Regions from separate parts of the Thauera sedimentorum genome, predicted to be linked through region 2. Evidence: predicted binding sites of a transcription regulator. Region 2 holds the regulator's gene; the other holds the start of a gene.
The links. Region 2 encodes FNR, which switches genes on or off when oxygen is low (the NO sensors DNR and NnrR bind a similar motif). Its sites were predicted from a motif close to TTGANCTAGNTCAA; they were not measured.

Region 1 (4,161 bases), on a different contig from region 2:
GTGGATGCCGCCGCCTTCGCGCAGGACGTGGCCGGCTGGCTCGGCCTGCACGGCACGCCCTGGGTGTTCTCCACCACCTGCACCTCCGGCTTCGCCGCGCTGGATGCGGCCGCAGGGCTGATCGCCAGCGGCGGGATCGAGCGCGCCGTCGTGCTCGGCGTGGAACTGACCAACGACATCAGCATCGCCGGCTTCTCCGGCCTCGGCCTGCTTGCCGAAGCCGGCGCCCCGGCCGGCAGCGGGCTGGTGCTGGGCGAAGCGGTGGCCGGCGTGCTGCTGTGCGCCGCGGACGACGCCACCATCGCCGCCGACAGCGGCTGGCGCATCGCCGGCTGCGCGCTGGGAGTGGACGGCCATTCGCCCACCGGCCCCGCGCCCGACGGCGCGCGCATCGCCGAACTGCTCGCCCGCACGCTGCAGACCGCCGGCCTCGAACCCCGCGACATCGACCTGCTCAAGCCTCACCGCGGCGGGCTGGCCGCCACCGACGAGCCGGAAGCGCGCGCGCTGGCCGCGGTCTTCGGCGAGCATCTGCCGCCCCTGGTGGCACTCAAGCCCCAGCTCGGCCACACCCTGGGCGCCAGCGCACTGGCGGAGACCACCGCGCTGCTCGCCGCCGGCACGGGCGATGCCCGCCGGCTGCTGCTCAACCTCATCGGCTTCGGCGGCAGCATCGCCGCCCTCGCCCTCACCCACGCAGAGGCGCCGCGATGACCACCGCCTTGCAGGCGCCCGCCGGCACCGTCCTGCTGGCCGACCTCACGCTGGACCTCGATCCGCCGGCGCTGCGCCAACGCGTGCGCGAAGCCGTGGGCGCACCGCTGCGCCGTGCCGGCGCACAGGTGGAGCTCACCGTCGCCGGCGTGCACGCCTGCCTCGCGGCCCTGCCGGCGGACGCGGCCCGCGGCAGCACCGGCGTGCTGTGGACTTCGCGCGCCGGCGTGCGCGCCGCCACCGCCACCGTGCTGGACGAGCTCTGCCTGCGAAACGAACCGCCGCTGCCCTTCGACTTCCTCGCCACCCAGGCGGCGCTCGCCGCCATTCCCCTGCAGCAACTGCTGCCCACGCTGGACGCCGCGCTCTACCTGCCGTGGACCGGCGACGAAGCCCTGCGCTGGCCGCGCATGCTGCAACTGGCCGCGCTGCAGCTAGGCCGCGGCCAGCACGCGCTGGTGCTGTGCGGCACGGTGGAACCAGGCGACGCCACGCACCGCTGCCGCTGGGCAGCCCTGGCGCCGGAGAGCCTGTAGGAGCGGCCTTGGCCGCGATGCGGCCTGGGATGGGACCACCGCCGAATCGCGGCCAAGGCCGCTCCTACGGCAGGTTCGCGCGATGCGGGCCATCCAGCGTCGGCGCCCCCTGCATACAATGCAGCATGGACACGTTCGCTTCCCTGCCGGCCATCGCCCTGCGCCACTGGCGCTTCAGCCTTGATTGCGACACCCGCTCCGCGGTCCTGCCCGACGGCTGCCGCGACCTCATCGTGGTGCATGCGCCCGGCAGCCCGCCACACTGGTTCGTCTCGCCGCTGGCCGACGGCACGCTGCAGGTGCCGGGGCGCGCCGGGCAACGCTTTGCCGGCCTGCGCTTCCATCCCGCGGTGAGCATCGACGAGGCGGCGCTGCTCGATGCCGCCCGCCGGCTGGACGCCGACGATCCGCTGGAACTCGGCGCGCGCATCGAGGAACACGTGCAGGTGGACCACCGCCTGGCCGAGGCGCTGCAGGTCCTGGCGTCGAGCGCCGGCGTCGCCCCCGCCAGCCGCGCGCTGGGCGTGAGCGAACGCAGCCTGGAGCGCCTGCTGCTGCAGGCCACCGCGCGCACCCCGCGCTACTGGAAGAACCTCGCCCGCGCACGCCGCGCCGCGGCCGCGTTGGCCGGCAACTTACCGCTGGCCGAAATCGCCGCCGAGCACGGCTACGCCGACCAGGCCCACCTGAGCCGCGACTTCCGCCGCTGGTTCGGCTGCCCGCCAGCGCGCTTCCGGGCCGACCCGGCGCTGCTGACGATGGCCGCCGAACCGGGCTACGCCTGAGCCACCGGGGTGCACAACTCCACCAGGAAGCCGTCCGGGTCGGACACATAGGCCACCGTCTGCCCCCAGGGCATCTGCGCGGGTGCCTGCACCAGCGCCGCCCCGGCGGCCACCGCGCGCTCGACCGCTACGCCCACCTCCTCGGTGACGAAGGCGATCTCGCAGCACGGCGCGTGCGGATCGGGCGTCGATGGGTTCTTGCCGAGTTCGCTCATCAGCCGGCGCGAGGAAAAGGCCAGCGCGGTGGCGCCGGTCTCCAGTTCGCCGAAGTCGCCGCTCTCGTGCAGGAAGCGGCGTTCCAGGCCGAAGGCCGCTTCGTAGAAGGCGAGCGTGCGCGGGACGTCCGCGACGTAGAGGATGGTGTAGCCGAGTTTCATGGCGGGACTCCGTATCGATGCAATGACGAGCGACAGCCTACCCCCCCGCACGGCGCGCCGTCTTGAACGAATCCGACACTCCGCCGGCCGGCCCCGCTTGACCGCCATCAATGCCCCGCCGGACGAGCGGTATACCCTGCCGGGATCGATCCGCCACCCGCCGGCTCGCCCATGGCCAAGAAATTCCCCCTCCATCCCCGCCACCCCGAGCGCATCTGCTGGGGCTGCGACAAGTATTGCCCGGCCGACTCGCTCGGCTGCGGCAACGGCTCCGGGCGCACCCAACACCCGGCCGAACTGCTGGGCGAGGACTGGTACACCTACGGCGACTGGGGGCTGGAAGTGGAAGACGAGAAGCCGAAGACGGACGAAGAGCCGTCCTGACTTTCCCCCGAGAGGAACCCCATGACCCTGCCCGCCTTCTTCGCGCGCGTCCCCCGCCTGCGCCTGTACGACCCCCTGGCCGAATTCCTCGGCGCCGCCGAGCACGGCATCCTCGACTACGGCTATGAGGACGCGGTGAAGCTCGCCGGCCACTCCTGCCCCACCGTGGCCTCGGCTTACGCCCTGGGCTGCCAGGCCCTCACCGCGCTCTACCCGGGCGAACTGCCCGAACGCGGCGGCGTACGCATCGACTTCGCCCAGCCGCTGGAAGAAGGCGTCACCGGCGTCACCGCCGCCGTGCTCGGCCTGCTCAGCGGCGCCGCCCAGGCCGGCGGCTTCAAGGGCCTGGCCGGCCGCTTCGTGCGCCGCGACCTGCAGCATTTCGCGCAGGAACAGCCCCTCGCGCTGCGCTTCACCCGGCTGGACAACGGCGCCACGGTGGACGCCCAGGCCGATCTCTCCCTGGTGCCGCCAGCCGCCGAAATGCCCGCGCTGATGGGGCGCTGCATTCGCGGCGAAGCCGCTGCCGCCGAGCAGCGCCTGTTCGGCCAGCTCTGGCAGCAGCGCGTCGAACGCATCCTGCTGGAGCACTGGGACGACCCCGCGGTCTTCCGCATCCTGCCGGCAAACTGATCCGCCCCCTGTAGGAGCGGCCTTGGCCGCGATGCGGCACTGGTTACCACCCCGAACCGCCGCATCGCGGCCAAGGCCGCTCCTACACGCTCCGCTCGGGGACTAGAAGGCGCTTTCTGCCAGGTTGTGCTGCTCGGCCACCGCGCGCAGGGTGTGGCCGCCGGGCTTGCCTTCGTAGCTGCAGCACACGTCCACCGCGCTGCAGCCGCCCAGCAACGGGCATGCGGCGAACAGTTCGGTCACCCAATCGACAAAGGCGCGCACCTTGGGCGACAGGTGGCGGTTGGCGGGATACACCGCCGACATCGGCATCGGCGCCGGGCTCCATTGCGGCAGCACCTCGCGCAAGGCCCCGGACTCCAGGTGGGGCAGCGCCATGAAGCGCGGCATCTGCACCAGGCCGAAGCCCTGCAGTGCACAGGCCAGGTAGGCGTCGCCGTCGTTTACCGACACCACGCCGTCCATCTTCACTTCGCGCACCTCGCCGTCCACCACGAAATCCCAGTCGAATGCACGCCCGGTGAGACTGGAGAAGTAGCTCACCGCGCGATGCGCGGCGAGGTCCTCGATGCGCTGCGGCACTCCGTGGCGCTCCAGGTAGGACGGCGCGCCGCAGGTCACCATGAAGAAGGTGCCGATGCGCCGCGCCACCAGGGAGGAGTCGGGCAGCGCACCGACGCGGATCGCGCAGTCGACCGCCTCGCGCACCAGGTCCACCGGGCGGTCGGTCAT
Region 2 (4,161 bases):
AGCTCGGCTGGTACGGCCTGGGCCTGGCGCCGCTGCACGCGCTGGGGATCGGCTTCTTCGGCTCCATCGTGCTCGGCATGGTGTCGCGGGTCACCCTGGGCCATTCGGGCCAGCCGCTGGCGGCCGACCAGCTGACCTGGTCGCTGTTCCTCGCCATGCAGGGGGTCGTGCTGCTGCGCATCCTCGCCGACCTTGCGCCCGCTGTGCTCTCTCCCTGGCTGATGCTGGCCGCGGTAGCCGGCTGGCTGGGCATCTTCGTGACCTGGGCGCTGCGCTACCTGCCCATCTACCTGCGTCCGCGGGCCGACGGACGGCCGGGATAAGACCATGTATTTCGCACTCAAACACCTGCATGTGACCTGTGTGGTGCTGAGCATTCTCGGGTTCACGCTGCGCGGCGCGTGGATGCTGTCCGGCAGTGCGCTGCTCGAACATCGTCTCACCCGGGTGCTGCCCCATGTGGTCGACAGCCTGCTGCTGCTGTCGGCCATCGCGATGGCGGTGATGATCGGGCAGTACCCTTTCGTCGCCGGCTGGGTCACGGCCAAGGTCATCGGCCTGCTCGCCTACATCGTGCTTGGCGCGGTGGCCTTGCGGCGCGGGCGCACCCTGGCGCTCAGGGCGGCTGCGTTCTTGGCGGCGCTGGCGGTCTATGCGTGGATAGTGTCCGTGGCGCTGCTCAAGAGCCCCGCCGGTTTTCTGGTCTATTTAGGAGCTCACTGACATGAGCGATTCACTGATCCCGGTCGCACCCGGATTCGAAACCCCGCTCGAGATGCTGGAAGCCTGTCACGGCCGCCTGCAGGGGCAGCTCGAGACGCTCGCCCGCCTGGCCGCCTGGCTGCCCGCTCATGGTGCGGACAAGCAGGCACAGCAGGCGGCGAGCGCGGTGATGCGCTACTTCGACCTGGCTGCGGTCAATCACCACATGGACGAGGAAGACGATCTCTTTCCGGTGCTGCTCGCACGGGTCGATGCGCCGCGTCGCGCGCAGCTGCAGGCGCTGATCGACTGGATCCTCGCCGACCATCAGCGCATGTTCGCCGCCTGGGCGCTCATGCGCGAACGTCTGGCGGCGATTGCACAGGGAGAAGCGGCAGAGCTGACCGCGGAGCAGGTCGAGGAATTCGCCAGCCGCTACCATCAGCACATCGCCCGCGAGGAAGGCGAATTGTTGCCCTACGCCCGCGAACTGCTGACTGACGAGGACGTCGCCGCCTTGAGCGAGACCATGGTCGCCCGCCGGCGTCAGGGCTGAGAATGTGCGAATAAACCTACTGCGCGGGCCGATGGCGGTGTTGCGCGGTGCTCGCTCCGCGCTTCAGCCGCCGGCCGGTTGATGGTGCAGCAGCTTTTTCAGGCCGGCGATGTCCAGGATGCGGATGTGTTTCTGCTGCACGGCCACCAGACCGTCTTCCTGGAAGCGCGAGAAGGCGCGTGACACGGTTTCGAGCTTGAGGCCCAGATAAGAGCCGATCTCCTCGCGCGTCATGCGCAGGTGGAACTCGGCCGCCGAGAAGCCGCGCGCGGTGAAGCGCTGCGACATGTTGAGCAGGAAGGCCGCCAGGCGTTCTTCCGCGCGCATCGAGCCGAGCAGCATCATCACGCCGTGGTCGCGTACGATTTCGCGGCTCATGACCTTGTGGAACTGATGCTGCAGGCCTTCGACCTCGCGCGAGAGTTCTTCCAGCTTGCCGTAGGGGATTACGCAGACCTCGCTGTCTTCCAGGGCGATCGCGTTGCAGGTGTGGAACTCGGTGCTGATGCCGTCCAGACCGAGGATCTCGCCGGTCATCTGGAAACCGGTGACCTGCTCGCGGCCGTCTTCGAGCAGCACGTCGGTCTTGAAGGAGCCGGCGCGGATCGCGTAGATCGCCTCGAAGAGGTCGCCGGCGCGGTACAGGTGCTGCTGACGCTTGATCTTGCGACGGGCGCCCACCAGTTCGTCCAGGCGGTCGATCTCGTTTTCCGACATCCCGAACGGCAGGCACAGCTCCTGCAGGTTACACTGAGAGCAGGCGGCCTTGAGGTTTGCCACAGAGATCGGCACCGTCGCCTTCATTTGCAAGATAAACAGCTCCGTCTCTCACCGGGATCAACGGAGCCTCGTTGATCCACGTCAACCACAAAACTACGGCTTTCTGCGATCTTACGGAACAGACTGCCGCCCCGTACGACCATGAGCAATCAGAAAGAACTCGTCTTCGACACCCAGTTGATCCGCCGCTTCGACATCAACGGGCCGCGCTATACGTCCTACCCGACGGCGGATCGCTTCGTCGAAGCCTTTGACGCCAAGGCCTTGCGCGACTGGCTCGCCAAGCGGGCAGTGGGCGGTCTCGGCAAACCGCTTTCATTATACTTCCACATCCCTTTCTGTAACACGATCTGTTACTACTGCGCCTGCAACAAGATCATCACCAAGGATCACGGGCGCTCGGCCAAGTACCTCAAGTACCTGGCCAAGGAGATCGAGATGCAGGCCGCCTGTCTGGGCGGCAGCCGGCAGGTTACCCAGCTGCACCTGGGGGGCGGCACGCCCACCTTCCTGTCGCACGAGGAAATGCACCAGCTGATGGACTCGGTGCGCCAGCACTTCACGCTGGTGCCCAACGGCGAGTATTCCATCGAGGTCGACCCGCGCAAGGTGGACTTCGATACCGTCGAGATGCTCTCCAACCTCGGCTTCAACCGCATGAGCGTCGGCGTGCAGGATTTCGCCCATGACGTGCAGGTCGCGGTCAACCGCGTGCAGAGCTTCGACGAGACCAAGCTGGTGGTCGACGCCGCGCGCGCCACCGGCTTCAAGTCGGTGTCCATGGACCTGATCTACGGCCTGCCCAAGCAGAACATCATCAGCTTCAACCGCACGCTGGAGCAGGTGCTGGAGATCTCTCCCGACCGCATCTCGCTCTACAGCTACGCGCACCTGCCGCAGCTGTTCAAGCCGCAGCGCCGCATCAACTCGGTGGACATGCCCACCGCCGACACCAAGCTGCAGATCCTGCAACTGGCCATCCGCCGGCTCACCGAGGCGGGCTATGTGTACATCGGCATGGACCACTTCGCCAAGCCGGACGACGAGCTCACCATCGCCCAGCGCCAGGGGCGGCTGCACCGCAACTTCCAGGGCTACTCCACCCACGCCGAGTGCGACCTGCTGGCCTTCGGGGTGTCGGCGATCAGCAAGGTGGGGCCGACCTACGCGCAGAACGTCAAGACCCTGGACGAGTACTACGACATCCTCGACCAGGACGAGTTGCCGGTGCTGCGCGGCATCGAGCTTACCGCCGACGACCTGCTGCGCCGCGCGATCATCCAGGCGCTGATGTGCCATTTCGAGGTGTCGATCGAGTCCATCCAGATCGCCCACCTGATCGACTTCAAGGAATACTTCGCCGAGGAACTCGCCGACCTGCGCGAGATGGAGAAGGCCGGCCTGCTGAAGATCGAGGACGACTGGATCAGCGTGCTGCCCCCGGGGCGGCTGCTGGTGCGCGGCATCGCCATGGTGTTCGACCGCTACCTGCGCGCCGACCGCGAGCGGGCGCGCTACTCCAAGGTGATCTGATCCCGCCCCGCGCGGCGTAGAATGCCTGCCCTGATGCATCTTCCGGCTCTTCCGAATGCCTGAAACCGGCTATATCGCCGTCTTCCTCATCGGCCTGCTCGGCGGCACCCACTGCGTGGGCATGTGCGGCGGCATCGTCGGCGCGCTCACCGTGCAGGTGCCCGGGCAGACCCGCCGGCAATGGCCGATCCACCTGGCCTACAACCTCGGGCGCATCACCACCTACACGGTGATCGGCGGCCTGCTCGGCGCGCTCGGTACCGTGGGCATGCTGTACAACGAGGTGATGCCCATCCAGCTGGGCCTGTACGTACTGGCCAACCTGATGCTGGTTGCCCTGGGCTTGTATCTCACCGGCTTTACCCAGTTGCTGGCGCCGGTCGAGCGTGCCGGCCACCACATCTGGCGGCGCGTTCAGCCTTTCACCCGGCGCTTCCTGCCCGCGCGCTCGGTGGCACAGGGCTACCCGCTCGGACTGCTGTGGGGATTCCTGCCCTGCGGACTGGTCTACAGCGTGCTGGCCACCGCGCTGGTGACCGGCTCGGCGACCCGCGGCGCGGGGCTGATGCTCGCCTTCGGCCTCGGTACGC

Region 1: a site for FNR is predicted at 2,510-2,523, ahead of IAI53_RS10970 (DUF3079 domain-containing protein). Genes of this name have one in related genera too.

The regions. Positions count from the first base shown of each region.
Region 1 is NZ_JACTAH010000002.1:249,477-253,637, forward strand. Features, by position in the region: gene IAI53_RS10950 (beta-ketoacyl synthase N-terminal-like domain-containing protein) at 1-714, shown strand, start outside; gene IAI53_RS10955 (hypothetical protein) at 711-1,250, shown strand; gene IAI53_RS10960 (AraC family transcriptional regulator) at 1,376-2,035, shown strand; gene IAI53_RS10965 (VOC family protein) at 2,026-2,412, opposite strand; gene IAI53_RS10970 (DUF3079 domain-containing protein) at 2,584-2,796, shown strand; gene IAI53_RS10975 (hypothetical protein) at 2,818-3,429, shown strand; gene IAI53_RS10980 (LysR family transcriptional regulator) at 3,532-4,161, opposite strand, start outside.
Region 2 is NZ_JACTAH010000001.1:329,856-334,016, forward strand. Features, by position in the region: gene IAI53_RS01450 (NnrS family protein) at 1-323, shown strand, start outside; gene IAI53_RS01455 (SirB2 family protein) at 328-723, shown strand; gene IAI53_RS01460 (hemerythrin domain-containing protein) at 725-1,258, shown strand; gene fnr (fumarate/nitrate reduction transcriptional regulator Fnr) at 1,322-2,062, opposite strand; gene hemN (oxygen-independent coproporphyrinogen III oxidase) at 2,180-3,571, shown strand; gene IAI53_RS01475 (sulfite exporter TauE/SafE family protein) at 3,627-4,161, shown strand, end outside.